Regions from separate parts of the Comamonas aquatilis genome, predicted to be linked through region 3. Evidence: predicted binding sites of a transcription regulator. Region 3 holds the regulator's gene; each other region holds the start of a gene.
The links. Region 3 encodes FNR, which switches genes on or off when oxygen is low (the NO sensors DNR and NnrR bind a similar motif). Its sites were predicted from a motif close to TTGATNNNNATCAA; they were not measured.
Positions count from the first base shown of each region.

Region 1: the regulator FNR is predicted to act here: its motif matches at 5,735-5,748, upstream of cyoA (ubiquinol oxidase subunit II).
Region 2: the regulator FNR is predicted to act here: its motif matches at 5,555-5,568, upstream of ACNAZA_RS03175 (universal stress protein).

Region 1 is NZ_CBCSIW010000002.1:300,813-311,394, reverse strand. It holds gene pobA (4-hydroxybenzoate 3-monooxygenase) at 1-828, opposite strand, end outside; gene ACNAZA_RS04420 (IclR family transcriptional regulator domain-containing protein) at 1,015-1,815, shown strand; gene ACNAZA_RS04415 (LysR family transcriptional regulator) at 1,927-2,838, opposite strand; gene ACNAZA_RS04410 (Bug family tripartite tricarboxylate transporter substrate binding protein) at 3,051-4,052, shown strand; gene ACNAZA_RS04405 (MFS transporter) at 4,164-5,504, opposite strand; gene cyoA (ubiquinol oxidase subunit II) at 5,843-6,889, shown strand; gene cyoB (cytochrome o ubiquinol oxidase subunit I) at 6,952-8,958, shown strand; gene cyoC (cytochrome o ubiquinol oxidase subunit III) at 8,951-9,583, shown strand; gene cyoD (cytochrome o ubiquinol oxidase subunit IV) at 9,584-10,009, shown strand; gene ACNAZA_RS04380 (SURF1 family protein) at 10,018-10,582, shown strand, end outside.
Region 2 is NZ_CBCSIW010000002.1:27,262-37,843, forward strand. It holds gene ACNAZA_RS03140 (hypothetical protein) at 1-981, shown strand, start outside; gene ACNAZA_RS03145 (hypothetical protein) at 978-1,211, shown strand; gene ACNAZA_RS03150 (hypothetical protein) at 1,249-1,545, shown strand; gene ACNAZA_RS03155 (lysozyme) at 1,542-2,012, shown strand; gene ACNAZA_RS03160 (hypothetical protein) at 2,108-2,482, opposite strand; gene ACNAZA_RS03165 (porin family protein) at 2,538-3,299, opposite strand; gene ACNAZA_RS03170 (metal-dependent hydrolase family protein) at 3,309-4,787, opposite strand; gene ACNAZA_RS03175 (universal stress protein) at 4,985-5,434, opposite strand; gene ACNAZA_RS03180 (KilA-N domain-containing protein) at 5,639-6,730, opposite strand; gene ACNAZA_RS03185 (Arc family DNA-binding protein) at 6,714-6,884, opposite strand; gene ACNAZA_RS03190 (Arc family DNA-binding protein) at 6,985-7,542, shown strand; gene ACNAZA_RS03195 (hypothetical protein) at 9,205-9,885, opposite strand; gene ACNAZA_RS03200 (hypothetical protein) at 10,177-10,488, opposite strand.
Region 3 is NZ_CBCSIW010000013.1:33,951-44,532, forward strand. It holds gene ACNAZA_RS15000 (sensor domain-containing protein) at 1-2,178, opposite strand, end outside; gene ACNAZA_RS15005 (HD-GYP domain-containing protein) at 2,229-3,521, opposite strand; gene ACNAZA_RS15010 (sulfite exporter TauE/SafE family protein) at 3,656-4,384, opposite strand; gene hemN (oxygen-independent coproporphyrinogen III oxidase) at 4,388-5,770, opposite strand; gene fnr (fumarate/nitrate reduction transcriptional regulator Fnr) at 6,032-6,754, shown strand; gene ACNAZA_RS15025 (hypothetical protein) at 6,820-7,071, opposite strand; gene ACNAZA_RS15030 (FixH family protein) at 7,268-7,579, opposite strand; gene ccoG (cytochrome c oxidase accessory protein CcoG) at 7,642-9,084, opposite strand; gene ccoP (cytochrome-c oxidase, cbb3-type subunit III) at 9,168-10,085, opposite strand; gene ACNAZA_RS15045 (cbb3-type cytochrome oxidase subunit 3) at 10,113-10,250, opposite strand; gene ccoO (cytochrome-c oxidase, cbb3-type subunit II) at 10,268-10,582, opposite strand, start outside.

The sequences.
Region 1 (10,582 bases), on a different contig from region 3:
CATGGGTTCGGTCACAAAGCTGCGCAGCGGGGCAATGCTTTTTTCCAGCGAGGGGCCGGTCACCAAGTTGGCCCGGGCTTCGGGGTCCAGGCGCTTTTTAAGCTCCTCCCAAAAAGCCTCGTCGCTCCAGTCTTCCACCTTGTCGGTCAAAGGCACTTGCAGGTAGTAGCGGCTGCGCGTGCTGCTTCTCTGGCTGCACAGGGCAAAGCCGCGCTCGGTATTGGCGTAGATCAGCTCATGCGAGACGGGCGGCGTATCCGACAGCAGACCCAGCCAGCCAAACGGATAGACCTTCTCGAAAGTCTTGATCTTGTCCTTTGGCGCGCTGGCGCGGCAGATGCCGTGAAAACCGTCGCAACCAGCAATGAAGTCGCATTCGATCTCATGCAGCTGGCCGTCTTTTTCATAGCGCACCTTGGGATGATCGGTGTCGAAATCGATGGGCTGCACATTGCTGGCTTCATAGATGGTGGTCAGGCCTTCGGCGGCGCGCACATCCATCAGATCGCGCGTCACCTCGGTCTGGCCGTAGACCATCACGCGCTTGCCGCCGGTCAGGCCGTACAGATCGATGCGTTGGCGCTGGCCCTTGAACAGCAGCTCTATGCCATCGTGGGGCAGGCCTTCCTCGTTCATGCGGGCATCGGCCCCGGCTTGCTCGAGCAAGTCCACCGTCACCTGCTCCAGAACCCCGGCGCGGATGCGGCCCAGCACATAGTCGGCGCTGCGCTGCTCGATGATGACGGTCTCCACGCCTGCCTTGTACAGCAGCTGACCCAACAACAGACCTGCGGGGCCTGCACCAATGATGGCTACCTGTGTGCGCACGATGTATGTCTCCTTGTATTGCACCCAACCACGCTGCAATTTCTGCTTGCAACCCATGGCCTGAAGACTAAGGTTTGTGTTGCGTCAAACCGAGAAGCAGCAAACCGCATTTGCGCGACAATCGCACAATTGGTTCGACAATCGCGCAAAACCACGGTTTTCGCCATCCAGAGTTCATACCGTGCCATGACCGAGCACCAGCCCCCCACCTCCTCTTCCTCCATCGCCCATGCCGACTTCATTGCAGGTCTGGCCAAAGGCCTGGCCGTGCTGGAGAGCTTTGATACCGAGCGCCAGCGCCTCAATGCCACCATGGCCGCAGAGCGTGCCGGCCTGACCCGCGCCGCCGCCCGCCGGCATTTGCTGACGCTGGCCCACCTGGGCTATCTGGAAAGTGATGGCGGCTTTTTCTGGCTGGCACCCAAGGTGCTGCGGCTGTCGGGGGCTTATCTGGCCTCGGCACGGCTGCCGCGCATCGTGCAGCCCGTGCTCCACCGGCTGGCGGCGCAGACAGGTCTGTCTTATTCCTGTGTGGTGCGCGAGGGGCGAGAGGTCGTCATCGTGGCCCGCAGCGCCGTGCATGACAAGGGCGAGCGGCTGATGGCCCACGGCCTGCATCTGGGCACGCGCCTGCCCGCCCATGCCACCTCCACCGGCCGGGTGTTGCTGGCCGCGCTCTCGCCTGCCGAGCTGGATGAATGGCTAGCCACCTACGATCTGCCCAAGCTCACCGCCCATACGGTGACCGAGGAAGAGGCGCTCAAGGCACTGCTGGCCGAAGTCAGGCGGCTTGATTACTGCATTGCCCTGGAAGAACACGAAGTCGCCATTCAGGCCCTGGCCGTGCCGCTGCGCGATATGCAGGGCCGCACGGTGGCGGCGCTGAATATGGTCAGCGCCACCAAGCGCATGAGCGCCCAGACCATGGAGCAGGAAATCCTGCCCCTGCTGCTAGAAGGCGCAAGAAGCTTGCGTCCGCTGATCTGATGACTATGAATTCAGTAGCTTCTTGCGCTTGCTTTGATTGAATTTCAAATGGATTGATTGCTGAAACTCAGAACAGCAATGCGCCAGCAGCTTGCACATCCATAGCAACTTCTATAAGTGCCCGCTTTCCACGGCACAGACCTGCAGGCTCAGACGCCGCAGCAGCTCCGCCGTGCGGCGTATCAAGGGCGTGGTTTTCTTCTTGGCCGACTGCACCAGGCACAGCGTGCTCACGATATGTGGCGACTTGATTGGCACCTCTTTGAGTGAAGGATCGGCTCCCTGGCCCCGCATGGCGCTGTCGGTCAGCGCGGCATAGCCATAGCCGCCGCGTACCAGATCCAGAATGGCCGGCACGCTGGACACTTCCCACACCACATTGAGCTTGACCTGGGACAGCGTGGCCTGGGCCTCCATCAGCTTGCGAAAGATCTGGCCGCGCTGCGGCATGATCAGCGGAAACTCGTCCAGGTGGGCAAACGGCACGCTGGTGCGTCCGGCCAGGGCGCTGGCCGGGCCGATCAGGCACAGCCGCTCTTCCAGCACCGGCGTCACCTCGATATGCGGATGCGGCTCGGGCGTGTAGACCAGGCCCAGATCCATACGCCCCGAAGTCAGCCATTCCGCGATATTCATGGAAAAGCCTTCCACCACGGCCAGCCGAGCCTTGGGCATATCGCGGCTGAAACCGTCAATCAACGGCGGCGTCAGCCGCCTGGCCAGACTGGGCGGCAAACCCACGGTGATACGACCCACGGGCTCGTCGCGCTGGCTGCCTATATCTTCCTTGGCCAGGGCTACGCGCTGCATGATGGCATGACCGTGCTCGAGCAGGCGGCGCCCGGCATCGGTCAGCGTGACCCCACGCCCCGTGCGTATCAGCAGCGTCTCGCGCAGCTCCGTCTCCAGCGCCCGCACCTGGCGGCTGAGCGCTGGCTGGGCGGTATCCAGCAGCACGGCCGCCTTGCTGAAACTGCCGGTTTCGGCCACATGTACAAAGGTTTCTATCTGCTGCAGATTCATGCCGGCTCCTCCAATCAAGCTATGCCATTTTGCTATAGCTGATAGCCTCGGCTAGAACTTGGTGTTTTTTGTTGCGATGCCACAATCTGCTCAGCTGAGGATGGCCTTGCTCGTGCAGTGCCGGCCTCAGTCCAACAAACAAAACGCGTGAGCGCAAAAGCCAACACGCACCCTATTTTCGACAGACCTGTTTCAGGATCAGGGAGACAACCATGACCCAAAAGCTCACCATGAGCCGTCGCCAAGCTGCGTTCGCGCTGGGCGCCATTGCCGCAGCCGTGGCCGCACCGTCCTTCGCCCAGGGCGATGCAAAATGGCCCACCAAGTCGTCGCGCATCATCAACCCCTTCCCCGTAGGCGGCGGCCCCGATGGCGTCTCGCGCCTGGTGGCCGACAAGCTCGGCCGTGCCTGGGGTCAGCCCGTGGTGGTGGAAAACCGCCCAGGCGGTAACGGCTTCATCGCCATTGAAGCCTTCAAGCGTGGCGCGGCCGACGGCACGGACATGATCCAGCTGGACAACGTCCACATCGCCGCCTATCCCCATCTGTTCAAGAAGCTGCCTTACGACCTGAGCAAGGATTTCAACATCCTGATGCCCTTGTTCCGCAACTTCTTCTTTGTCTGCGTTCCCGTCAACAGCCCCTACAAGACGATTGGCGACCTGATTGCCGACGCCAAGGCCAACCCCGGCAAGCTCAACTACGGCTCCTGGTCGGTGGGCAACCCGGTGCACCTGGGCTCGGCCCTGCTGGAAAACCAGACCGGCACCAAGATGGAGCACGTCATCTACAAGGAAACCAGCCAGCTGTACCAGGGCGTGGCCAATGGCGAGCTGACCTTCGCTCTGGGTTCGCTGGGCACGGCAGGCCCGCTGGTGCGCGGCGGCAAGCTGCGCTTCCTGGCCGTGGCCGGCCCCAAGCGCATTGCAGGCTTCGAGAACGTGCCTACCGTGTCCGAATCCGGCGGCCCCAAGGACTATGCCGTTATCGGCTGGAACGCCCTGGCCGTGCGCCCAGGTACGCCAGCTGCCGTGGTCGAGAAGATTCACGCCGACGTGCGCCAGGCGCTGACCGGCCAGGATGTGAAGGACAAGTTCACGGCCTTTGGTTATGAGAGCTACAACCCCACGCCTGCGGAGTTCAAGCAATTCATGGCCGATGAAAGCAAGCGCTTTGGAGAAGTGATCAAGAAAGCCGGTCTGGCACTGGACTGATTGAAGCGCTGAAAACAAAAAAGCCATCTGCGGATGGCTTTTTCATGATTTAGAAGAAAAGCCCGCAGAGATTTGATGCTCTCTGCGGGCTTTTTCTATTTGCCGTCAGGCTTATTGTTCACGTGCCTCGATGGCCCGGTTGATACCCAGAGCCGCCAAAGTGCACAAGGCGCCGGACAGCAGATAAATGCCCAGGGCCACCAGACCGAACTTGGCCGACACCCCCAAAGCCACCAGCGGTGCAAACGCAGCGCCAATCAACCAGGCCATGTCGGTGGACAGGGCGGCACCGGTGTAGCGGTAATGCGCCGAGAAGTTGGATGTCACCGTGCCCGAGGCCTGGCCGTAGGACAGACCCAGCAGGATGAAGCCCACGATGATGAACACATTGTTGCCCACGGTGCCGCTACCCAGCAGCCAAGGCGCCAGGAAGCTGAAGATACCAATCAGGCAGGCCATGGTGCCCAAGGTGTTGCGGCGTCCCACACGGTCTGCCAGCCAGCCCGACAGCATGATGGCCCCAGCTGCCAGGACGGCACCTATGATCTGCACGATCAGCACGTCGATCACGGATTGATGGGAGTACAAGGAGATCCAGGACAGCGGAAACACCGTCACCAGATGGAACAGCGCAAAGCTGGCCAGCGCGGCAAAAGCGCCGATCATCACATTGCGACCTTCATCGCGCATCAGACTGGTCACGCTGATGGGTTCCAGATCGCGCTCCTGCAGCATCTGCACAAAAGACTGACCTACCACCAGGCGCAGACGGGCGAACAGCGCTACCACGTTGATAGCAAAAGCCACGCAGAAGGGATAGCGCCAGCCCCAGCTCATGAAATCGTCTGCCGTGAGGCTGGAGTACAGATAGGCAAACAGCGACGCCGCCATGATGAAGCCCAGAGGTGCACCCAGCTGGCCGATCATCGAATACCAGCCGCGGCGGTTCTTGGGCGCCGACATGGCCAGCAGAGAAGGCAGACCGTCCCAGGTACCGCCCAGTGCCAGACCCTGACCCACGCGCAAGATGGCCAGCGCCCAGATGGCTTTCATGCCGGCAGTCTCATAGCTGGGCAAAAAGGTCATGCCCACCGTGCAGACACCCAGCAGCAGCAGCGCAATCGTCAGCTTGGTGGCACGACCCCAGCGCCGCTGCACGGCCATGGACAGTGCCGTGCCTATGGGGCGGGCAATAAAGGCCAGGGAAAAGATGGCAAACGCCGCCAGCGTGCCATCGAGCTTGGAGAGGAAGGGAAACAGCAGGGAAGGAAACACCAGCACGCAAGCCATGCCGAAAACGAAAAAGTCAAAGTACTCGGATGAACGGCCAATGATCACGCCAACAGCGATTTCTCCCGGAGTCACATCTTCATCGGTATCCGCATAAGCCAGGGTTTCCGAGTTCTCATAGTCTTGCTGAGTAAGACCAATGGATGGGTTCGTGCTACTCATATAGATACAACTCCTTGTCTTACTTGCCATGTCACGCTGACGCATCCATTTCTACGCCCAAGCATGTGCACCTGCAATAGAGTTTTTGCCCTGAGCCCTGTCGGCGGCAGGCGTAGACCCCGGCGCTTTGAGCCCAAAAACCACGAAAAATTCACAATTTTCGACCAAGCTGCGCAGCCCATAGCCACAGCTAAACCCTTGTCACATAGCGGATTTTTCGACCCTCATCCTTGACCTTGGACAAAATGTCCAATCGACAAGACGGCATTTGGTATTACATTTGCCGAGATCCAGTAATCCGCGTTTACACCTAAGCGCGACTTTGTCACGCCTACAGCATGTTAAAAATCAAGGAAATCCGTGGGCCCGCGTGGCTCACAGCGGCTGCTTTGACTGCAACCCTCGCCGGTTGCAGCAAGCTTGTCGTACTCAACCCAGCCGGCGATGTTGCCAAGCAACAAGGCGATCTGGTGGTTACGGCCACCTTGCTGATGCTGCTCATCATCGTCCCCGTCATCTTTTTGACGCTGTTGTTTGCCTGGAAATACCGCCAGTCGAACACCGAAGCCAAGTACGACCCCGAATGGCACCACTCCACATCGCTGGAACTGGTGATCTGGACCGTGCCTTTGTTGATCATCATTGCTTTGGGCGCCATTACCTGGATCAGCACCCACAAGCTGGACCCCTACCGCCCTCTGGACCGCGTTTCCTCGACCAAGGCTCTTGACCCCAACGTCAAGCCTCTGGAAATTCAGGTCGTGTCTCTGGACTGGAAGTGGTTGTTCTTCTACCCCGAGCAAGGCATTGCGACCGTGAACGAAGTGGCCGCTCCAGTGGACCGCCCCATTCACTTCAAGCTGACATCCACCCACACCATGAACGCGTTCTACGTTCCTGATCTGGCTGGCATGATCTACACCATGCCCGGCATGCAGACCGAGCTGAACGCCGTGATCAACAAGCCCGGCGTCTACGGCGGCAAGTCCTCGCACTACAGCGGCGCTGGCTTTGCAGGCATGACCTTCAATTTCCACGGCCTGGAAAACGGGCAGTTCGAACAGTGGGTGGCCCAGGCCAAGTCCGAAGGCAAGGCTCTGACACGTGACGCTTACCTCGACCTGGCCAAGCCCAGCGAACGCAACCCCGTGGAGCGCTTCGGCACTGTGGACGAAGGCCTGTACAACAAGGTCCTCAACCGCTGCGTAGAAGACGGCAAGATGTGCATGAGCCAGATGATGGCCATTGACGCCGCCGGTGGTCAGCCCCATGGCAAGACCTCCAGCGTGATCCTGCCCCTGGACGTCTGCACATCCAAAGACGCTGACCGCGTTGTCGCCCTGCTCGACGAAGTCGCAGCCTCCGGAGCTGTCGCACAGCAATAAGTAGCTCACGGTGCGACTGAGCCTCCAGCTCCGCCGCTCCAATACGACAAAAGAGACTCAACATGTCTGAAACAACAACCCCAGCCGCCCACTGGCTGCTGGGCCGCATCACATGGGACCAGATTCCCATGACGCATGAGCCCATCGTGCTCATGACCTTTATTGCCGTGGTGCTCGGCGGACTCGTCGTAGTCGGCGGCATCACCAAGTTCCGCCTCTGGGCTCCGCTCTGGAACGACTGGCTGACCTCGATCGACCACAAGAAGATCGGCATCATGTACATGATCCTCGGTCTGGTCATGCTGCTGCGCGGCTTTGCCGACGCGGTCATGATGCGTCTGCAGCAATCCATGGCCTTTGGCGACAACCTCGGCTATCTGCCTCCGCACCACTACGACCAGATCTTCACTGCCCACGGCGTGATCATGATCTTCTTCGTGGCCATGCCTTTTGTGACGGGCCTGATGAACTATCTGGTGCCGCTGCAGATCGGTGCCCGTGACGTGTCCTTCCCGTTCCTGAACAATTTCAGCTTCTGGATGACGACCGGCGGCGCCGTGCTGGTGATGATCTCCCTGTTCCTGGGCGAGTTCTCCACCTCCGGCTGGCTGGCTCTGTCCAATCTGGGGCACCAGAGTGGAAGCACGGGTCTTGATTACTACATCTGGGGCCTGCAGGTCGCCGGTGTCGGTACCACGCTTTCGGGTATTAACCTGATCGTGACCATCATCAAGATGCGCGCTCCCGGCATGAACCTGATGAAGATGCCCGTCTTCACCTGGACTGCCCTGTGCACCAACGCCCTGATCGTGGCTTCGTTCCCCGTGCTGACTGCCGCTCTGGTGCTGATGTCGCTGGACCGTTACCTGGGTACGCATTTCTTCTCGAACGACTTCGGCGGCAACCCGATGTTGTACGTGAACCTGATCTGGATCTGGGGTCACCCTGAGGTCTACATCCTGATCCTGCCCTGCTTCGGTGTGTTCTCCGAAATCGTGGCCACGTTCAGCCGCAAGCGCCTGTTCGGCTACACCTCCATGGTTTACGCCACGGTGTGTATCACCATCCTGTCCTACCTGGTGTGGCTGCACCACTTCTTCACCATGGGCTCGGGCGCGAGCGTGAATACCTTCTTCGGTATCACCACGATGATTATTTCGATCCCCACGGGCGCGAAGATTTTCAACTGGCTGTTCACCATGTACCGTGGCCGTATCCGCTTCAGCGTTCCCATGCTGTGGACGGTGGGCTTTATGGTCACCTTCGCCATCGGCGGTATGACCGGCGTGCTGCTGGCCGTGCCTCCCGCAGACTTTGTGCTGCACAACTCGTTGTTCCTGATCGCCCACTTCCACAACGTGATCATTGGCGGCGTGGTGTTTGCCGTGTTTGCCGGTATCAACTTCTGGTTCCCCAAGGCTTTCGGTTTCAAGCTCAACGAGTTCTGGGGCAAGGCTTCGTTCTGGTTCTGGCTGGTCGGCTTCTGGGTTGCCTTCACTCCCCTGTACATCCTGGGTCTGATGGGCGTGACGCGTCGTGCCAACCACTTTGACGATCCTTCGCTGCAAATCTGGTTCATCATCGCTGCCTTCGGCGCTGCCCTGATTGCTGCCGGTATCGGCTGCTTCTTCATCCAGCTGGCCGTGTCCATCTGGAAGCGTGACGAACTGCGTGACGTGACTGGTGACCCATGGGAAGGCCGTACGCTGGAGTGGGCAACTTCCTCGCCTCCTCCCCAGTACAACTTCGCCTTCACCCCCGTGGTGCACGAAATTGACGCCTGGACCGACATGAAGAAGCATGGCTATCAGCGTCCGCTGACTGGCTTCGAGCCCATCCACATGCCCGCCAACACTGGCGCTGGCGTGGTGATTGCCGGCCTGTCCACCGTTCTGGGATTTGCACTGATCTGGCATATGTGGCCTCTGGCGATCGTTTCGTTCGCCGCGACCGTTCTGGCTTCGATCATCCATACCTTCAACTACAAGCGTGACTACTACATCCCTGCGGCCGAAGTGGCCGCAACGGAAGAAACACGCACCAAGCAGCTTGCAGCAGCCCATGTCTAATACACATACCCACGCTGGCGGCACAGCCGCCCTGGCCAAGCGCGAGTACCACCTCGCGCACGAGCCTCATCCAGAAAACGGCACCTCGCTGGGCTTCTGGCTCTACCTGATGAGCGACTGCTTGATCTTTGCAGCTCTGTTCGCCACCTACGGCGTGCTGGGCCGCAACTACGCGGCAGGTCCGTCCGGCAAGGAACTGTTCGACCTGGGTTTGGTGGCCATCAACACGGCCTTCCTGCTGATGTCGTCCATCACCTTCGGCTTTGCCATGCTGCAAAAGCAGAAGAAGAACGTCAACGGCACGCTGCTGTGGCTGGCCGTCACCGGCCTGCTGGGCGCCGCCTTCCTGGCCGTGGAACTCTATGAGTTCCACCACCTGATCCACCAAGGTGCCGGCCCTACCCGTAGCGCCTTCCTGTCTTCGTTCTTCACGCTGGTGGGTACCCACGGTATCCACGTGACCTTCGGTCTGATCTGGTTGATCACCCTGATGATCCAGATCAAGAAGCACGGCCTGATCAATGAGAACGTGCGCCGTATCAACTGCCTGTCCATGTTCTGGCACTTCTTGGACGTGGTCTGGATCGGTGTGTTCACCTTTGTGTATCTGATGGGGGTGCTGTAAATGAGCGCACACGATATCCACGCCGGTCACGATGATCATCACGATCACGACGATCTGCACGTCTCCATGGGCGATTATGTGAAGGGCTTCATCCTGGCCGTCATCCTGACTGCCATCCCCTTCTACCTGGTCATGAACAACGTCATCACCGATCGCACCACGGCCGTGGCCGTGCTCGGCGGTTTTGCGATTGTTCAGGTGCTGGTGCACATGGTGTACTTCCTGCACATGAACGGCAAGATCCAGGGTGGCTGGACCATGCTGTCCACCATCTTCACGGTCATATTCCTGTCCATCGCGATTGCCGGTACCTTGTGGGTCATGTTCCACATGAACGCCAACATGATGCCCGGCCATGAGATGCACCAGGCAGCAGGCCATGCAGATCACGCCGGTCACACGGCTCCTGCAGCTGTCACCCCTTGACTGACAGCATGAAGAACCAGAGCGCTGCGCGTCAGCGCTCTCCCTTCACCAAGGCGATGCTCGCGATAGTGGGCATCGCCTTGTTTTTAGGGTTCATGGCGCTGGGCACCTGGCAGGTCAAGCGCCTGTTCTGGAAGCTCGATCTGATCGAGCGTGTGGAGCAACGCGTGCACAGCGCACCGGTAGCGGCCCCCACGGTCAGCCAATGGCCGCAGGTCACTGCCGCCAACTCCGAGTATCTGCCGGTCACGGTTCAAGGTCTGCGCCTGGACAAGCTGAGCGTGCTGACCAAGGCCTTGACCGAGGCCGGTGCCGGCTTCTGGGTGCTCACGCCGCTGCAACTGGCCGATGGCAGCCACATTCTGATCAACCGTGGCTTCACACCGGAAAAGCAGCGTGTCGAATGGCTCAAGCAGATTGAGCAAGCCGGCGACTCCAGCGAAACGGTGACGGTCACAGGACTGATTCGCATGAGCGAACCATCAGGCGGCTTTCTGCGCAGCAACAATGCGGATACGCAGCAATGGTTTTCGCGCGATGTTGCCGCTATCGCCCAGAGCAAAGGCCTGACCC
Region 2 (10,582 bases), on a different contig from region 3:
GTGCACACCCTTGAAGCGCAGCTGCTGCCCTCGGGCGAAGCCGTGGTGCTCACCAACGTGACCATTGCCAGCGATGACGACGGCTTTGGCTGGAGCCTGTCGGCCTCCGGCCCCGAGCATCTGCTCGATCAGCTGGCCCCAGTGGGTGGCTTGCCGGCCCGGATTCGCGTCACGGTCGACGGCATTGCCTTTGTGTTTGCCGTGCAGCAGCTCAGCCGCAGCCGGCGCTTCGGCCAGCGCAGCGTGGCCTTGCAGGGTGCCAGCGTCACTGCCTTGCTGGGTGCGCCCTATATGCCGGCCCAGATCTGGCATGAGGCGCAGCCGGCCACGGCCCAGCAGCTTTTGCTCAAGGTGCTGGAGTACACCGGCGTCTCGTTGGACTGGCGACTGTCCGACTGGCTTGTGCCTGGGGGCGTCTGGTCGCACCAGGGCACGCCGCTGTCTGCCGTGCGCTCGGTAGTCGGCGCCGTGGGGGCGGTGCTGCGCAGCCACCCGGTCAACGAGCAACTGATCATTGCCCCCAGCTACCCCGTGGCGCCATGGGATTGGGGCGGGGCCCAGGCCGATGTGCAAATGCCAGCGGCCGTCATCACCACCGACGAGCTGCGGCCCGAGCCGCGTGCGCCCTACAACGCCATCTATGTGGCTGGCGGCCGGGGCGGCGTACTCGGCCATGTGCGCCGGGCCGGTACGGCAGGCGAGCTGCTGGCCCGCCAGGTCTCCGATCCCCTGATTACCGATGCCCTGGCGGCGCGCCAGCGCGGCCTGGCCGAACTGGCCGCATCGGGCAACAAGCTGATCCAGAGCATCACCCTGCCGCTGCTCACCGGCGGCAGCCAGCCGGGGTTGATTCGCCCGGGTCAACTGCTGCAGGTGGACGACACCGACGGCACCTGGCGCGGCCTGGTCAAAGGCACGCGGCTGTCGGCCGCCATGCCCGTGGTGCGCCAGCAGCTCACCGTCGAAAGGGTAGCCGCATGAGCATCAGCCTCTACACCCGCCTGCTGTCGCTGCTGCCGGATCAGCCCCAGCTCACGGCCACGGTTTCTATTGCGCATGCCGACGGCACGGCCACGGTCGCGTTTCCGGGCGCCGGGGTGATGCGGATGCGCAACCCCTTAAAGCTGCCGCAAGGCGCACAGGTCTATGTGCAGGGCGATGCCATCACCGGCGATGCACCCGACTTGCCCTATGTGTTGATCGAAGTCTGAAAGCGAAACGAGAAAGCGAAATCTGAAAGGAGAGGGAATGGACGACTACGGCGACGAGCTGCCGGCGGCCACACGCCAGCAGATCAATGAACGATTCGACAAAGGAAGTGAACGCATGGCCACGATTGAGCGCGATCTGAAGGCAGTCACGCAGGAGCTGCAAGAACGCAACCAGCAAATGGCGGAGCTGCTGGAGTTCTTTACCGCCATGAAAGGCGCCTTCAAGGTGCTGAACTGGGTGGGCAAGGTGGCCAAGCCGCTGGCGGCCATCGTCATGCTGGGCGGTGCCTGCGTGGGGTTCTGGACGGCAATCAAAGGAGGAGCAAGCCGATGAACTGGAAAGAAAAACTCATTGCCGCGATCGGCACCGGCGCGGTTGCGCTGGCCGTGCCCCTGGTCGCCAAGTACGAAGGCACGGTGCTGCGCAGCTACCGCGATCCGATCGGCATCGTCACGGCCTGCACGGGTCACACGGGCCCCGAGCTGCGGGACGGCCAGACATTCACCCGCCAGCAGTGCGAGGAGATGCTCTACATAGACCTGACCCAGCACGCCGATGCCCTGTCTTGCGTGCGCGTGCTGCTGACGGACGGCCAGCGGGCCGCCTTTGTGAGCTTTGCCTTCAACGTGGGCGAGGGCGCGTTTTGCGGCAGCACCCTGGTGCGCAAGGCCAATGCGGGCGACATCGACGGCGCTTGTGCCGAGCTGAGCCGCTGGACTTACGCCGGTGGCAAGCAGTTGCCGGGCTTGGTCAAGCGTCGTGCGGCCGAGCGGCAGCTGTGCGAAGCGGGGCTGGCATGACGGGCGCGTCCCGCCTCTGGCCCTGGCTGGCCTTGGCCCTTGCCCTGCTGTTGGTCCTGCAGACCCAGCGGCTGGCCAGGGTTGAGGTAGTTCAGTCAAAACAGGCTGTAGCCCAGGCGCAGCAAGCACAAGCTGCTACAGAAGTTAAAACCGCAGGGCGACTGCAGCACGCCGCAGGACAACAGGAAAACACCCATGACTACACGCAAAAACTGGCCGCTCTGGAGTCTGGCCGCGCTGCTGATGCTGCTCGCATTGCAGGCCTGCAGCACAGCGTCCGCACCGCCGTCACCCGCAACGCCCAGCTTGCCGGTGACGCCGCTGCCTGCCGAGATCTTGCAGATCAACACCAGCGACTCGCCGCTCTTGCTGGCGAAGGCGCGGGCGTGGTTGGTCAGCTTGTCGGACTGGTCGAACGCCGAGACGCCCAGCTCAACGCCCTGATGGGGCAGGTGAAGGTGGACAGGCAACTGCTGGCTGCGCACTGAGCACGCCTGTCAAGATTTCGATCTTCGCGGGTGGTGCTCAGAACCTGAATGTCGCCCCGATGATCGGACCGCTTTGGCTGAAGTCCAGCTGCTTGCCGCCGTCGCGGTAGTCCACGCTCAGGTGGCGGTAGCCCAGAGATACAAATATGTTCTCTTTGACTTGGTAGTTCACCGAGCCGTGGATCTGCCAGGTGAACTTCGAGCCCACATCCAGACCGCCTATATCGGCATACAGCAAGGTGGACCAGCGCGGTGCAATGTCATAGCGCCAGCGCGCGGCAACCACCGGGTCCACAAACGATGTGTTGGACTGCGCTGACGCCAGTCCCGGCACGTTGACCTCAGCCTTGATCTGCCACAGGCGCAGGCCCGCCATCAGGTCAAAGCTCGACTGCGGGCTCAGCATCCAGTTATGGCCGCCAGTCAGTGTCAATGAGGTCTGTCGAATCTTGGCCTGTGCGCTCAGGCCCATGGACAGCGAGGCCTTGTCCGATGTGGCCGCGTAGCTCAAGTCACCATGCAGCACATATTGCCCCTTGCGCGCCGTGCCGTTCAAAAAGGCTGCGGCATCCAGATTTTCCAGAACATCTGAAAAAGATTTGTTCACATGCGCAGTCGGCGCACCCCTGAATGGGCGCACGCTACCCTCCAGCCCCGTCATCCACACATAGGGCGTGAGCTGAAACCGCCATGCATCGGCAGTGGGCTTGTCCTGTGCCCAGGTCTGCGTTCCGGCCAGCAGGCCCACGGCCACAGCCGCCCCGGCTTTGCAAATAGTGGTCTTGATGTGCTGTGTCATTCGTATCCCTTACAGCGTGTTCTTATGCACCTTGCCGTCCTTCATGATCAGGCGCAGGTTCTGCTCCGGGTCGCTCAAAAAGTCCAGGTTCACGGCCGGGTCGCCATCGGCCACCAGCAGGTCGGCAAACGCGCCGGGGACGATGCGGCCCAGCGGCAGCGGGTAGGGGTTGCGCTCGCCAGACAAGGCCAGCAACTGGCCATTGATGCCTGTGGCCTGGTTCAGCAGCGTCAGCGGATCGTAAAAGCGCGTCATCTTGGCCAGTTGCCGGCCTTGCGTGGCCGTGCCCTTGGGGTTGAACAGCACGTCCGTGCCCCAGCCGGTCTTGATGCCGTACTTCTGCGCCATTTCATAGGCTTTGACCGTACCTTGCGCCACGCGTGACTGGCTCATGCGGCGTGCGGGGTCGGGGTAGATGTTGCTGTCTTCGTCCTGCAAAAACGGCTGCAGGCTCCACCACACTCCCTCATCGCGCATCATCTTCACGCTCTCTTCATCGGCCAGCTGCCCGTGCTCGATGCTCTTCACGCCCGCCTTGATGGCGCGCTTGATGCCCTTGGGCGTGTACACATGCGCCATCACATAGGTGTTCCAGTCGCCGGCGGCTTCCACGCCTGCGCGCAGCTCCTTCTCGGTGAACTGGGTACTGTCCAGCGGGTCGTACAGTGATGCCACGCCGCCGCCCGCCAGCATCTTGATCTGCGAGGCGCCCAGCATCAGCTGCTCGCGCACGCGGCGCAGCACCTCGGCCTCGCCGTCGGCAATCATGGCCACGCCGGTCAGTTCTACCTGGCTCAGCGGCTCATTCGCTGCGCGCGGAATATCGCTGCGTAGGCGAAAGTCGCCGTGGCCCGAGGTCTGCGAAATCATGGCCCCGCTGGGGTAGATGCGCGGGCCCGCCACCATGCCCTCGTCAATCGCGCGCTTGAGTGCAAAGGCCGGGCCGCCCGCGTCGCGCACCGAGGTAAAGCCCCGCATCAGCGTGCGCTGCGCCTCTTGCGCGGCGGCCAAGTACAGGTAGCCCAGGTCTGCCGTCATGGCCGTCATCTGCGGAATGGCCGCCAGCATGGTGTGCCAGTGCGTGTCGATCAGGCCGGGCATCACCAGCTTGCCCTGGCAGTCGATCACCTGGGCACCTTCCACCTTTTCGCCAGCAGAGGGCAGGGCCACAATTATCTGGCCCTGAATCAGCACCTGCACGCCCTGGCGCACTGGCTTGCCCGTGCCGTCAAACAGGCGCAAATTGGTCAGTAAAACGGGGCGGTCGGCCTGCTTGGGCGTACCCGCCGAGCTTGTCTCGGCAGCATGCAGGCCGGTAAACGGGGCCAACATGGCTGCCACACCGCCCACAAACATGCGGCGCGACATATCGGCCATCACCCGCTCATGCAGCAAATGGCACACCACACTGCCGCAGGTGCAGGCCCTGGGGCGAATCGGGCCAGTCTGCCAGGCCATGCCCGCATCGGTAGCGATTGCGTTACTCATCTGCTCTCTCACCTTTCCAAATGAACAAGAGATGCCGGTGCCGGCGTGACAAGCGGAACCAGAAGTTCACAATTTGATGCACGCATGCTACACGACGGCCCACCCAAGAAAAACGCCCCAACGCACTTTGGCGCTGGGGCGTTGCTTGCATTTTGAGAGCGGCCGTGAACCGGTCGCGCTGCCCACGCTGCCGTAGGTCAGGCCAGCGGCCGGTGCACCAGCACCGGAACGTTGCTGTTCACCAGCACGCGCTGGGTTTCGCTGCCCAGCAAAATGCCGGCGATGCCCTTGCGGCCGTGCGATGCCATGCAGATCAGGTCGCACTGGCTGTCTTGCGCCTGCTTGACGATGGCCATATGGACGGAGACATTCGTCACCCGCGCCGTCTTGCACTGCACGCCTTCGGCCTGGGCAATGTCGATGGCCGTTTGCAGCACTTTGTCGGCTTCCCTCTGGGCGCTCTTGTCAAACTCGGTTGCGTTGTACGCCGTAAGCACCTCGGCGCCGTAGATCATGGCGCTGTAATCCGGCATCACATACAGAGCAGTTACCTGGGCGCCTTGCTCCTTGGCCAGCTGAATGCCTGCGCGCAGCGCGGCCTCAGAGAGTTTTGAGCCGTCTGTAGGAATCAAAATGTGCTTGAACATATACAACCTCCTGGCGCGCTAGCGCGTGTTGTTGTCAATGAATCTGAACGATTGCCAAACCCATACTCACACTCCGGGGTGGCTAATGCAACACCCCCAAGTGGCTATTAGAGCGGTTTCTTGATGAAAATCAAAGGTTTGAAATTCAAGTGAAAATGGACGCTAGCGCTTGCCCATCAAGCGCTGGCAGCTATCAAAAGCAGACTATTTGAATGTCATGCGCAGCATGCCCTGTTCGGGCTGCTGGTTGGCGGGCAGTTGGGCAGGCCGCTTGGCGTTGGGGTACACCGGCAGGGTGGTCTGCTTTTCTCGGTGCTGGGCGCGTTGGGCCAGGCGCTGGGTGCAGGCGGTGGCCAGGGTGGCCAGCTGCGCATCGGTCGCGCTGATGATCTCGCCGTCAGCGATGCGTTGCGGCAGGCTGCTGAAGGACACCACCATCTGGTCTGCCGCAATCGGCTGCGCATAGGGCAGGGTGGGGCGGCCCTGGTTGTCGTAATTCAGGTTCAGTAGATAGCGGCTGTGCTGCCATTCAGTGTTTTTACCCGTCATCATCGCGTTGAAGACTGTGCGCTGTACTTGGGCAGATGCCTCGCATGCGGTGGCGAAAGCCAGCTCCATGCGCTCGGGGTCCGAAAGCTCAAGGGCTGCAGCCTCATCCACGACTTGACCCTCGTAGCCGATAGGCAGTTTGCTGGTCAGATAGCTGCGTGCTTCCTCGTAGCGACTGGCTGGAAGCTCCTCGTACTTGTTGACGCGAAACTTTTTTTGAAAGCGTGCCCAGGTCTCTGAATGCTTCTGAATACCGGCATCAACAATCGTTTGGACAATTTCGCGCAGGTCTTGCTTTTGTGCAGGGCTAATGCGGGTGTAGTCAATGGCAGATGCAGCGGGCTCTACAGCAGCCAAGAACACGCGAATGACTTTGAGGTGAAAAGCCGCGCTGATCCATGCTGCATAGGCGATGACTAGCTCCTTGCAGGCGTAGGTGCCGCCTGTACGGCCTTCTTTTGTTTTGAAACTCTGCAAATCCGTAGAGTTACTGATTTCATGAATGAGCGCTTGCGTTTGCTCCAGACGCATGAATAACGCGGGCTGATGTTTGGCCTCTCCGCCTGCGGCTTTGTGCAAGTCGTTGAGAGAGTACAGGTCATCGGCGAGTCGAACCTTGATACCTGCAACGGACAGTGCTGTAGAATTTGACACGATTGTTCCTTTGTTGATGCTTTGGGACACTTCACTCGAAGCCCTGCCGGTTGCCGCCGTCGGGGCTTCACCTTTTTTAGGCCTGCTTTTCATGGTTGGCCTCTTCGGCTTTGCGACTTGCCTCTAGCCGTGACGCGATCTCGCTGTTCAATGATCGAAAATTGTCAACAGCCTTGTGCTTCAGCCACTGCTTAAGCTCCTCGGCAAGGCGTACCGGGGTTGGAGCAATTGCTTTGTTTTCTTTCATGGAATGTCCTTGGGCTTTGGTGGACTCCATTTGACTCCATTGGGTTGATGGAGTCAATAGGACTCGTTGAGATGAGTCACTTTGCTGCCACAATTGAGCAATGGAAGAAAAACCGCGTACCACCCCGTATCCGCTTCGCATGCCCGATGAGCTTCGTGCTCAGCTCGAAGAATCGGCCAAACGCGGTGCACGAAGCCTGCATGCAGAAATCATTGCTCGACTGGAAAGCACGTTCTCCACAACTACCGCCAGCCCGGCGGTAGATCTGTCGCGTACTGTGCAAGAGCTGGAGTCTTTACAGCAACTGGGCACGCTGAACTATGAGCTGCAGCGAGCCAACTACCGCATGGACACTGCCAAGCTGCAGTTCAGCAGTGCTTACGCCGTGCTGCAAAAGGCTTTGGCTTTAGGCGATAAGGATGAGCAGGAAGACGCCAGTGAAAAGTGCTCTGAATTGCAGGTAAAAATGAACGAGCTAAGGGCAGAAATTGCCCAGCTTGAGGAGCAGATCGGCCGAGTCCACTTCGACCGCAAACTGAACGGCCTTAAGGAACTTCGCGATGTCCAGCCGATTAGTACATCAGTTGAGGTTCGCTTTGAGGACGCGGCTGTTCCAAGTCTTAAGAAACAGGTTTCAAAAAAAGCCAGTGGTCATTAGTTCATGTGCATGAACAGTCACCGGTGACTTACTTTTGCTGCAAAAAAGCCCGCGAAATACGGGCCTTTTAATTATAGTAAATAACGCCTCTAGCCCCTAGTCGGCAAAGTAAAGAACTACGCTGCCATTTTCGCCAATGAGCGATTTTTTTTTACGCTAATTGGAGTGCCTGCTATGGTTGATCTCCATACTGCTTGGAGGTGACTATCATGCTTGACCCGAGCAGTGCTGCAGCGACCCTGAGCAATCATTCAGAAAAATTCTGCAAAGCAGGCATTCATCTCCACTAAAACAGACCCTTATCGGGTAAAAATTTCAATCTCTTTCTACACCGTATGTCGCGGATTTTGTAAAGCCATAAGTATGCGCATGCATTGCATATAGACATATCCGGTTTGCAGGTTATAGTATGCATATCTCTATGTTTCATCGGTCTTTTTAATCTTAAAAAGGAAATGGCAATGCAAAGATATGCAGATATAAATAATGACTCTGGGGTTGTTGGCTACGAGCTTTCAGCTACGTCCATAACTGTTTGGTTTGATGGTACAGCTAGACCATACACCTATAGTTACGGCACCGCTGGGCAGAACCATGTTGAAAAAATGAAACAACTTGCTCATTCTGGTGATGGGCTTAATGCGTACATAAATTACAATGTCAAGTTTAAATACGATCGATAGTCATCCGGATGAAGTAATCATAGGGGCTTAACATTTTATTCAAGCGACGGTTTGCCGTCGCTTGATTCATATTTGGAGTAGCTGCTTTCTCTTATAGTCATCGGCACTTTTGGCTAACTTCGGCTTTCGGAACTCGATCCTAGGCCGTTAAATAAGTGCAAAAAGCATCAGCAGGTGGAAGTGTTTTTAAGCTAACGTTCGCCCAGTGAAATTTTGATGATGTTTTGCTTAAGACCACTCGGCAATTTTTAGGGGCAACCTTGTATTCAAAAAAAATTCTTCCCGGATTTGCTCTTTTCTTAGTTCTTGTTTGTGGGAAGGTAAGTGCAAACGCGAATATTGACAAAATGACAACCTATGCTGTTCTTCTAGGTCGCGCAATAGGCTGTGGGGTCGAGGTCAAAAAGCCAATGGAGAGGGTTGGTGCTTGGATGGACAAGGTATTTCCACCTGGCTCAGAAGATCAGAAGGTTCTTCTTCCTATTTTTGTTCAGGGGTTGATGGACAATTCGAAAGCTCAAACTGAAGGACGAAGTCCAGATACGTGCAACCAAGTTCGAACATCAATTGGCAAAACTAAGTGGCCTTAAAAATCAAGGCGTTGGCAGTTACACCTATCGACTCAATGTCTGGAATTGGCCGTTCGGCTTCTGTCGGAAATTGACTTTGGATTCAACCGGTCACGACAAGAAACCTAGTCAGCCGTAACCGGTACAGGTGGTAAGTTCAACCGGAATACGCTCCAATCAGATTTCAACTTTTGTGCATGGTATGAGATCTGTGTGGGCAACGATTTTTCTCTGGGCACGAATGGTCAGTGTGGTCGACTAGGTGCCGCCTGCTTGTTTGTCGCCAAATTGAGCAGCGATATCCCGTGCAGTGTGACCAGTGATCATGGTGACCTATATCTTCATGCTCAAGGAGGGCAGAGAAGCACCGGTTGAACTCAAGCGGGCCGAGGCCCGCATTTCCATTCAAGTCAGTTGGTTGCAAAGCAGTACATCAACCCGGCGCTGCCGCTCTGTTTGAGTTGGTCCACGCTGCAACCGCGCGTGCCGTGCGATGAGTTCCAGGAGGCGTTGGCCACAGGGTCGGGGTTGGTGCCTTTGTGGTCGTGGTGACCCACGATGGCAGAGCCGCCATCGCTCTTCGTCCAGTTGCCGCAGGTGGTGTCTTTGCCGGGGTCTGGAACGGCCAGGGTGCCGTCAGGGCGCGAGCCGGTGAGGATGTCGTGGCGGTTGACCTCATCTCCGAAGCCCGAGACGACTTCGCCCTTCTCGGTCAGCGAGGTGTCTTTGCCGACCTTGGCATTGGCACTGTGCAGGTCGGCCACGCTGGTGGCAATGACCACGCCCTTGGCGTTGCGCCATGGGCCGTTGCCGATTCGGTCGCGCGCATTGACGGCGGGTTGCCCGTTCAGGGCCGCGTTGCTCAGGTAGGCGCGCCAGGTCTTGTTGCCTGCGCCCACGCTTGCGGCCAGTGATTGGCAGTAGCGGTCGGCACCGGCCAGGCCGCCCAGGTCGCCGCCTTTGCCGGGGTTGGTGCTGGTGATGAAGAAGCCCATGGGGTTGCCGCCCGATGCCCCCATGGCGCCGCAACCAACGATCAGGGCAGCAGCCGCAACGGCGGTGCTGGCGGAAAGAACCAAACGAAGGGACATAGGAGGCTCCAGAGCAATAGTGGAGCCAGCAGGCTAACGCAACGCTGTGCCAGCGGCAATATGAGGAATTCCGCGATTTGGGCCTGCCACAATGGCCTTTGCACAGAGAAAATACATGGCGGGCATTATCTGGAAATCCAGTTACAAGTAGATTGCCCGAAGTCGCCGGTTCGATGCCTGGAATATGGATTGACTAAAGCTAAAAAGTTAACGCGATTGAATGCGTTGTCTTTTTGTTGGGTCAACCTTTAGATGGTTCTGGGCCGGTACGTGCCTAGGCCGCGTTTTGCTTTAACGGCAAGAAACATTGCGCCAGCTGAATTTCCCGTCGTTAAAACTTTCCGTCCAGACTGCCATGGCGGGTGCTTTGCGCGAAGAGAAGGTGATTTGGTTGGGGATTTTGTCCCCCAGGGCGGCGGGTCTGCCTATACGGTCCAGCACCTTGACCCCGTATTGTTTGGCCTCATCGCTGTCCCAGGAGTCCAGAACCACGCAGTACGCGCTGGCAAAGTCATCCCACAGTTGATGCTGTTTGATCACGTAGCCGTGCAGACGCACGTATGCCCGGTTGGGATTTTTGCTCGTGAGGTTGGGTTTGTTCATGATCAAGACTCCTGCTTGCTTGAATTGATTCGGTGGAGATCGACCGATTGACATACTTTTGCAATCGCAACTTCTTTGTACCGAACTGTTTGTG
Region 3 (10,582 bases):
CACAAAGCTTTGGTCGATCTTGATCTTGGAAATCGGCAGCTTCTTGAGATAGGAGAGATTGGAGTAGCCGGTACCAAAATCATCAATGACCAGGCCCACGCCCAATTCAGCAATGCGATGCACGCGCAAGGCCATCTCCTGGGCATCCTGCAGCAAGATGCTCTCCGTCAACTCCAGCTCCAGCCAGTGTGCCGGCAGCGTGCTGCCATGCAGTACCTGCGTGAGTCGCTCGACAAAATCGGGCTGTCTGAACTCCAGCGCGGAAACGTTGACCGAGACCTTGATGAACATGCCCTGGGCATGCCAGCGCGCCGCTTCCTGCACCGACTGCTCCAGCACCCAGGCACCCAGCGTGACCACATAGCCCGACTCCTCCGCCAGAGGAATGAAGGCTGCCGGCGAAACCACACCGAACTCAGGATCGGTCCAGCGCAGCAAGGCCTCCGCAGCCACAATGCGGCCGCTTCCTATATGCACTTGCGGCTGAAAGTACACGCTCATATGGCCCTTATCCAGAGCCTGTCGCATGGCATGTTCAAGCCGCATGCGCGAGAGCAGACCCGCACTCATCTGCGGCTGATAAAAACTGAAGTTTCCACGACCGCGTTCCTTGACGCGGTACATGGCAATATCGGCCTGGCGTATCAGCTCGCTCAAGGTGAGGCCGTCACGAGGGAACTGGGCCACGCCAATGCTGCACTGGACCGAAAAGCCCAGGCCGTCGAGCAGAAAAGGCCGCCGCATCTCGGTCAAAATTCTCTCTGCGACAGAAGCGGCGCCTTCTGCATTGCAGGCATGCAGATACAGCACAAACTCATCCCCGCCATGCCGACACAAGATATCTGCAGGGCGCAGCAAACTATTCAGACGCTCTGCCACCAGTTTGAGCACGCGATCGCCAAAATGATGCCCCAGAGAATCATTGATGATCTTGAAACGGTCCAGATCCACAAACAGAATGCTGAACATGTCGTTGTGGACATGGGCAGTGGCAATTGCCGCATCCACCCGCTCGATCAAGCTCATCCGGTTGGGCAAGCCCGTCAAGGCATCGGTGTAAGCCAGCTGCTCTATGCGTTGCTGGGCAAAGCGCTGCTGCGTCATATCCCGCATAAAGCCTATGCTTTGCACCACGTTGCCATAGCCATCACGCAAGGCGACCCAGGACAACCATACGGCACAACGCTTGTCCTGGGCCTGAGTGAGCCACAGATTGCCTTCCCAGAAAGCACCTTGCTCCCACTGCTCCTGCGCCAGTTGCGACAGCTGCGGCACGGCTCCGTCATCCGTCGCGAATAGCGTGCCGGCGTCCTGGCCGACCACATCCAGACCCTCCAGCAGCTTGCGCCCGGCAGGGTTGACCTGCACCAGCTTGCACGCGGCATCGGCAATGAATATGCCGTCAAGACTGGATTCAAACACACGCGCTGCCAAGCGCAGATCGGCTGCTGCCTGGGATTGAGCGGTGATATCCCGATACGAGAATATGCGTCCGGTTGGAACGCCACGGCTGACCTGCGGCACCGAGCGGCGCTCGATCACACGTCCGTCACACAAATCCAGGACTTCGGAAGTCTCGGGAGCCGACAGATCGGGCAAGCCCAGACCTGGCGTGTCCTGCAGCAATGTGAACTGGCTTGCACTACGCAGAATCTGCGCATCCAGATGCGCAAAAACAGCGGCATCGTCGCGGGACGACAGGATTGCTTGCGGCAGCGTCCACAGCTGCGAAAAACGATGATTGAAGGCCCGTATATCGCCATCCGGCCCACAGACCAGGATGCCATCGGCCGCAGACTCCAGCGTGGCCCGCATTTCGGCCAGCAACTCTCCAAGCACCGTCTCATGGCGCTCATGAGCGCTTTTGTCCATCATGGAAAGCAAAAGATAGCAGGGCTGGGAATCCAGCGCCGTCACCCGCATCTCGACCGGCACCAGCATCCCGTCGGCACGGCATATCTCCGAGACAAACTGAGCGCCTTCGCTCCAGTTGAGAGGGTCGCTCCAGAAAGCATGTTGCAGCGGCGTGGCCGCCAACACCAGCACCGAACGACCCAGGACCTCCTGTGAGCCATAGCCCGTCAAGGTCTGACTTGCGGCATTGGCATAGACCACGGTCAATTGCTGCACATCCAGCAGCCAGGCTCCTTCCTGCAATCCATCCAGCAGCTGGCTCATGAGCTTGGCTGGCGTATGGATTTCCTGAGAAATCTCGGCGCGGGCTGCGTTCACGATAAAACCTTCTCGGGCTGAACGCCCACAGCACTGTCAAAGTAATAGCTCACGCGGCGATGTGGCAACAAGGCGCACACCGCCTCCCGCGTCAGTTGATGCACACCAAGCCCGCGGCGTATGCCAAGTTGGGGACTTGCTTGCAGATCCGCCAAAGTTAGTGTCGCCGCTTCCTTGATGTCATGTATCAATACCCGGGGCTTGAGCGGGTAGGCGGTGTTGACCGAAGTCACCAAGCCTTGCCTGCCATCCGTCATCTCCACCAGCGAACCCGGCGGGTAGACGCCCATCAGGCGCACAAAAGCCGCCAGCACTGCTGGAACGAATTTCCTTTGATGGGTGGTAAACATGGAAGCCAGCGCCTCATGCGGCGTAGGCGAGACGTGATTGTCGGGCGGATTGCACAAGCGGTCATAGGCATTGACCAGGCACAGTATCTGGCCTGCCAGCTCCATGTCGCTGCCCAGCAAATGCAGCGGGAAACCCGATCCGTCGGCCCACTCATGGTGCTGGGCAATTGCAGATGTCACAGCAGGAGGCAGCCCCATGCTCTGCGCCAAGGCGACAGACTCGCCCACATGCTTGGCATAGTGGGCATGTTGTGCTTTCGAAGTATCCAGTACGCCAATATTCATGCCGCACACAAAGGGCTGAGTCGGCAAGGTCAGTTTGCCTAGGTCATGCAGCAAGGCCGCCAATCCCAGCTCATGCAGTGCAAGCTCCTTGAGACCCATGGCCCGGCCCAACAACAAGCTGAGCACGGTCACATTCACACCATGGGCGCTTGAAGCATTTGCCGAGGAATCAGAGAGTACGTGCAGCACCACATCCTGCTCTGGCAGCAGGGTGGCAAGACAATTGGCGATCAGTTGCTCACCGGCTGCGCGTGCCAGTTGCGGCTGCTGCAGCGCAGCCTGCTCAAGCTGCTCATAGCCGCGCGCCGCCTGCAAGAACTGCAGATCCATGTGCTTGACCTTGGCATGCCACTGCTCGACGGCATCCAAATGCAGTGGCTGCGGGTTCAAGGGTGCCAGTGAAGACAATGACTCGGGATCCGGCAAGCAATCCGCTGCCAGATCCTCATCCCCGGTCAAAGCGGACGCCATTTCGCTTTTATCAGGGTCGTATTGAATCGTGCTCAGGCCCAGTTCCTTCAAGGTCTGGATCTGTGCTTGAGAAATAATTTTGAAGTTATTGACCGGAAAAGGATGATGAAGCCATCCCAAATCAAGATGGACATACATGCCTATCCGCACTTGCCCAATATCAATAACAGCGAGTCGATTCACTTTTTGCAACAGATGTGAGAGCTTGCATTATCTCCACTTCAGCAGGCTCTCTGAAGAAAATAAAGCGTCATACGCTCGCGACAAACCCGGATTGTCAGTTTTTTGGTAAAACAGCGTCAATTTCAGCCAAGTGTTCAGCGGCACCAAAGACTGGGTTTGTAGACTAGATCCATCCACAGGGCCCAGGCCGATATGGCGACCAGCATCAGCCCTGCGATGCGGGTACCCCATTGCGCACGCGCCGCATTGATGCGGGATTGACTCAGACGCCACAGCCAGGGGCCGCCTAGCAGCCAGAGCCCGCTGCCTATGGCAAACGCAGCCATGGACAAACCGCCTTGCCATGCGCCGCCGCTGAGCGCAGCCACCAGCACGGCCGAATACAGCAAGCCGCAAGGCATCAATGCCCAGAAAAAACCGGCCGCCAGACGGCCACCGGGCGCACTGACCCAGGGCTGCACACACTGCCAGGCAAAACGCCCTGCACTCTCAAGCCATGCCGGCTGCCTGGCCTGCACCATCAAAGCCAGACCCCAGGCCATGACGGCCACATGGGACAGAGCCCATAGGGGCTGCAGCGCCGTGCTTTGATTGGTCAGCCAGGAAAGGCTTTCCATGGCCACGGCCGCTGTGGCGCCCAGAGCCGAGTAGCCTGCAATACGCCCTAGATGAAATGACACAAGCGCCAACCATGGACGGCTTTGCTTGCCATGAAAGTGCAGCACTTGTGACGGGCTGCCGTCAGTACGGCTGTCGGTCCTGCTGCCAGTGACCGCACTGCAGGGCGCAGCACACATGACAAGGCAATGGGACCCACCCACGAGTCCCATGATCAAAGCAGTCCAGAGCAGCGAAATCAACATGCCCTAGATGATCCTGGAAAAACGCGCACGGTTTCGGTCCGCCTGCAAATACCGATCAAACAACATGGCAACTCCGCGCACAAAGAACCAGCCCAGCGGCGTGACCTTGAAGCCTTCGTCGCTGAGCACCAGCAGCCCGTTGGCCTGCATTTCCTTCAAAGCTTGCAACTCGGACGCGAAATATTCCCGAAAATTCAGCAGCCAGGCTTGCTCCATGGGCTCGAACAGCACCTCCCCCTGGCACATGATGGACATGATGACGGCCCGGCGCGCCATGTCATCGCGCGAAAGCGCCAGTCCTCGAACCACGGGTAGCATGCCGGCATCCAACGCGTCGTAGTACTCCTCCAGGGTTTTGGCGTTCTGGCTGTAGCTCGCACCCACCTTGCCGATGGCCGATACACCCAGCGCAATCAGATCGCAATCGGGCTGCGTGCTATAGCCCTGGAAATTGCGGTGCAGGCGCCCCTGCCGCTTGGCAATCGCCAGGGAATCATCGGGCAGGGCAAAGTGATCCATGCCCACATAGACATAACCCCCGTCCATAAAGGCATCAATGGCTCCCGAAAGCATATTGAGCTTGTCCTGGCCCATGGGCAAATCGGCAGACTCGATGCGACGCTGGGGCTTGAACCGCTCGGGCAGATGGGCATAGGCATACAGGGCGATGCGATCCGGGCGCAGCTCGTTGACCTGGGTCAGCGTGCGTGCAAACGACTGCGGGGTTTGCTTGGGCAGACCGTAAATCAGGTCCACATTGATGGAAGCAAAGCCCAGTTCACGCGCCTTTTGCACCAGGGCAAAAACCTGTTCGGCAGGTTGTTCACGGTGCACGGCTTTCTGTACCGCGGGGTCGAAATCCTGAACCCCGAAGCTCAGGCGATTGAAGCCCAGCTCCTTGAGTACGGCCAGGCGCTCATTCGTCACGGTGCGCGGATCTACTTCTATCGAGTACTCCCCACCCGCTTCGAGCTTGAAATGCTCACGCATCAAATCCATGAGCCGGGCCAGCTCGGCATCGGAGAAAAACGTGGGCGTGCCGCCGCCCAGATGCAGCTGGCTGACCGCCTGTCCCTTGCCGCAGTGCTCGGTGTGCAAGGCCACTTCACGCGCAAGATAGTCAAGATACTGGGTCGCTTTCTCGTGGTGCTTGGTCACGATCTTGTTGCAGGCACAGTAGTAGCACAGCGACTCGCAAAACGGCACATGCACATAAAGCGACAGCGGCAGCGCCCTCGCTGCACAGTGGGTCTTGCGTTGCTGGAGCGCCAGGATGTAATCCTCGGTGCCGAAAGCCTCTACAAAACGGTCGGCTGTTGGAAATGATGTGTAGCGTGGTCCAGGAACATCAAATCGACTCAGTAGTTCGGGCGTAACAGCGGTCATAACGTGAATGTCAGGATGCGCTCACATTGGCGGATGACAGCTTGTTTCCTGATGGGCAGGATTTCTGGCAACTGCAACCGCAATGAACTCGCACACATTGATTGAAGGAATGATTGCAATGTGCCCCAAGCCAAACACATCAGCCTTGATGGATATCAAGAAATGCCAAGGCAACAGCTGCGACAATTTGATCCATCTCATCACTCACCAAGAGGTCACAGATAGTCCAGGCCCACCGGCTTGCACCATCCCTGCTTACCCATGAATCTTCAGACCATCAAAGCAAGCTGCTCCAACTGCAATCTGCGCGAACTGTGCATGCCCATGGGCCTGGACGATGAACAGATGGAGCGTATTGATGAGATCGTGGCGACACGCCGCAAAGTCAAACGCGGTGGTCTGCTGTTTCGCAATGGCGAAGGTTTCACTTCGCTGTATGCCATTCGCACCGGCTTTTTCAAGACCTGCGTCGCCACCGAGGACGGCCGCGATCAGGTGACCGGCTTTCAGATGGCGGGCGAGATCATAGGCCTTGACGGTATCGTCAACGACCACCACACCTGCGACGCGGTGGCACTGGAAGATGCCGAGGTCTGCGTGATGCCGTTTGACAAGCTCGAGCAGCTCTCGCGCGAAGTCACCGCCTTGCAAAATCACGTGCACAAAGTCATGAGCCGCGAGATTGTGCGCGAACACGGCGTGATGCTGCTGCTGGGCAGCATGCGCGCCGAAGAGCGGCTGGCCGCCTTTGTGCTCAATCTGGTGCAGCGCCTGTCTGCCCGCGGCTTTTCCAAGTCGGAGCTGGTGCTGCGTATGACCCGTGAGGAAATCGGCAGCTATCTGGGCCTGAAGCTGGAAACCGTGAGCCGCACTTTCTCCAAGTTTGCCGAAGAAGGCATTGTGGAAGTCAAGCAACGCCATCTGCGCATTCTGGATACGGAGGCGCTCAAACGCATCGTCAACAGTCAGCAGTGCCACGACTAAGGCTCACCCCGCTTCACAATAAAAAGCCCGCTTCCATGGACGCGGGCTTTTTTCATGAAAGCGACTTACTCCACCAGCGGCGCGGAAACAATGCCGTGATTGAGCTCCTGCGCGGAGCGCGAAAGCAAACAGGTGATGTAGCTTGAAAAAAGGGTCACGCCCCAGAACACAAAGAACGCCAGCGTGTAGACAGCGTTGCGCGACCAGCCCACAGGGGCAATATCGCCGGGATCGACAAAAGCAAAAACCACCATCTCCATGATTGCCGCCGCCAGAAAGGCCGGCCAGGCAATCCACTTCCAGCGTTGAGCGAGCATGCTGCGTCTCCTTGGGCTGTGTCATCGGTGCAAAACATTTTGCACAAGCAGCCATGGAATGCGCCCCCGCAAACCCTTGGATTGCCGCAAACAGCGGGCAAGCCTCGGGAGAATTACTATTTATTTAATAGCTATCAGCACTTTGTGCATATGGACTAGAGGCCAAAATGCTTTGAATTTACCGAAAAACAAGCGTTTAGCGGTCCGTGGGGTGGTCCTTGGCCGGGGTAGCGGCGTGATTGCGACCTGTCACGGCAGGCGCCAGACTTTTTTGAGACTCTTCCAGACGCTTGTTGATCTCGATACCGTGCTGATAGTAGTCCGGGTCAATGACGGGATCGGGCGCACTGATGGCGATATAGGCGGTCACAAAACCGGCCACCACCACAATGGCCGGGCCGGCGACAACCAGCCAGACATGAGGAAACTTCCACCAGGGCTTGCCGTCTTCGGCATGAACCGGCTTGACAGCGCGCCCGGCAGGGGCAGAAACAGGGCTAGAAGACATGACAAAACCTCTTTGATCAATCTGCCACAAGCGCCTGCGAGGCGGCTGCGGCATTCACATTGTTAACGCGGCACCAGAAACACGGCTTTTTCAGACGTGCGCCCTGCCCCGGCAGTCACGGCATCCACATTGAAGTACACGGTATGCGAGCCCGGTGCTGCCGATCCATAGGGAATCTGCAGACCCACGGGCACGCCGCGCGTCTCCGCCGGCCCGACCACCACCTCATCTTCAAGCACCACCTCCAGGCCATCCAGTCCCGTGGCAGTGATGCGATAGCGCTGCTCCTGCTCGGTGGCATTCATGATCTGCAGGCGGTAGACATTCTCCAGCTTGCCGCCGGCCACAATGCGCGACAGCGAGGCGCGGTCACGAATCACATTGAGCTTGAGCGGCTCGCGCAGGATCAGACTGGCAATCATGGCCGCGCTCAAGCCCAGCAGCACCACCGTGTAAATCAGCACCCGCGGCCGAAATACTCTGCGGATGATCTGCGCCTGCTTCCAGGCCCTGGCGATGGCATTTTGCGTGCTCATGCGTATCAGGCCGCGCGCATAGCCCATCTTGTCCATCACGGAGTTGCAGGCATCGATGCACAGCCCGCAGCCAATGCACTCGTATTGCAGACCGTTGCGGATATCGATACCCACGGGGCAGACCTGTACGCACAGCTTGCAGTCAATGCAGTCGCCCAGACCCTGGGCCTTGGCATCCACCTGCTTGGTACGGGGGGCGCGCGGCTCGCCGCGCTGGCCGTCGTAGCTGACGATCATGGTGTCCTTGTCGAACATGGCGCTCTGAAAGCGCGCATAAGGGCACATGTATTTGCAGACCTGCTCGCGCATATAGCCCGCATTGCCATAGGTAGCAAAACCGTAGAACAGAACCCAGAAGATCTGCCAGTTGCCTTGCAGTTCAAGCAGCTGCGAACCCAGCTCACGGATGGGCACGAAAAAGCCCACAAAGGTGAAGCCGGTCCACAGGGAAACGGCAATCCACAGAAACTGCTTGAGTGACTTCTTCCAGATTTTCTCGAAAGTCCAGCCGCTCTTGTCTATGCGCATGCGGGCGCTGCGGTCGCCTTCGACCTTGCGCTCTATCCACATGAAGATTTCGGTATATACCGTTTGCGGACAGGAAAAGCCGCACCACAGACGCCCGGCCACCGCCGTGAAGAGAAACAGCGCCAACGCACTGATGATGAGCAAGCCCGTCAGATAGATGAAGTCCTGTGGATACAGCACCAGTCCGAAGAGATAAAAACGGCGCGCCTCCAGATCGAACAGCACCATCTGGCGCTGGCCCCACTGCAACCAGGGCATGCCGTAGAAGAACAGCTGGGTCAGGAACACCATGGCCCAGCGCCAGCGGGAGAAAAACCCGCTGATGGAGCGCGAGTACACCTTTTGCTCGGAGGCGAACATCGCCACCATCTTGTCCCCGTCCTCGGGCTCTACAGGCGTGATCGGGATGATCTTGCGGGGCTTGCCGTTATCGGGCTGCATGGCAGCTCCTTAATTTTTTGTAATGACTGAAAATTCAAACGCGAAAAAAAGGCGACGCGCGAGCGCCGCCCTTTCCAGCGTGCTTACTTCTGAGCCGGGCTGCCCTTGTTGGACAGGCCCCAGACATAGGAAGCCAGCACGGCAATCTGTGCCTCGGTCAACTTGTCCTTCTGGGTCGGCATCTCGTTGTGCTTGCCGTTGTTGACGATGTTGACGATGGCCGCTTCACCCCAGCCGTGCAGCCAGATGTCGTCAGTCAGATTGGGGGCACCCAAAGCCTGGTTGCCCTTGCCGTCCACACCGTGGCAGGCGGCGCAGGCCACAAACTTGGACTTGCCTTGCGAGGCGCGAACCGTGTCATGCGGGCTGCCGGAGAGGCTGAGCACATAGTTGGCCAGGTTGCGCACATCCTCGCTGGAGCCCACGGCCGCTGCCATGGGGGGCATGACGCCGGTGCGGCCGTTGGTGATGGTTTCCCTGATCTTCTCCGGTGTGCCGCCATAAAGCCAGTCACCGTCGGCCAGATTGGGGAAGCTCTTGCTGCCATGAGCATCCGAAGCGTGGCACTGGGCGCAGTTGTTCATGAACAAACGCTCGCCAATGGCCATGGCCTGGGAGTCCTTGGCCATTTCTTCCGTGGGCATGCTGACGAACTTGGCATACATGGGTTCCAGATCGGCCCGGGCCTTGGCCACTTCCTTGTCGTAGGCGCCGGTCTGGGTCCAGTCCAGCTTGCCGGTAAAAGCACCCAGACCGGGGTATGCAGCCAGATAGCCGAGACTGAAGATGATGGTGATCAGAAACAGTCCCATCCACCATTTGGGCATGGGATTGTTGAGTTCGCGCAGGTCGCCGTCCCAGACGTGGCCCGTGGTGTTGTCGGCCGAGGAGACCACTTTCTTGCGCGCCACTACCAACAGCAGCAGCAAGCAGCCAATGATGCCCAGCAGCGTAATCGCGGCCACATACACCGACCAGAAGTTGTTTATAAAGTCGCTCATGGGTTGTTCTCGTTGTGGTGTGCGGCCTCAGTCTTCCAGAAACGGAAGCTGAGCTGCCTCGTCAAAACGGGCCTGGTTGCGGCGGGCATAAGCCCAGCACCAGATGCCGATGAAGCACGCCAGCGATGCCAGCGTGGCCACGATGCGCATGGTGGTGATATCCATATCCAGTCCCTTCTCTGTTACTTGACGGCACGGCCCAGGACCTGCAGATAGGAGATCACGGCCTCCATCTCGGTCTTGTCCTTGACCTGGGCTTGCGCACCGGCGACTTCCTCGTCGGTATAGGGCACACCCACCTTGCGCAGAGCATTCATGCGCTGGGCCACGGCGCTGTCATCGACCTTGCTGGTTTCAAGCCAGGGGTAGGCAGGCATATTGGACTCGGGCACCACATCACGCGGGTTGTTCAGGTGGATGCGATGCCATTCATCGCTGTACTTGCCGCCCACGCGATGCAGATCGGGGCCCGTGCGCTTGGAACCCCACTGAAAGGG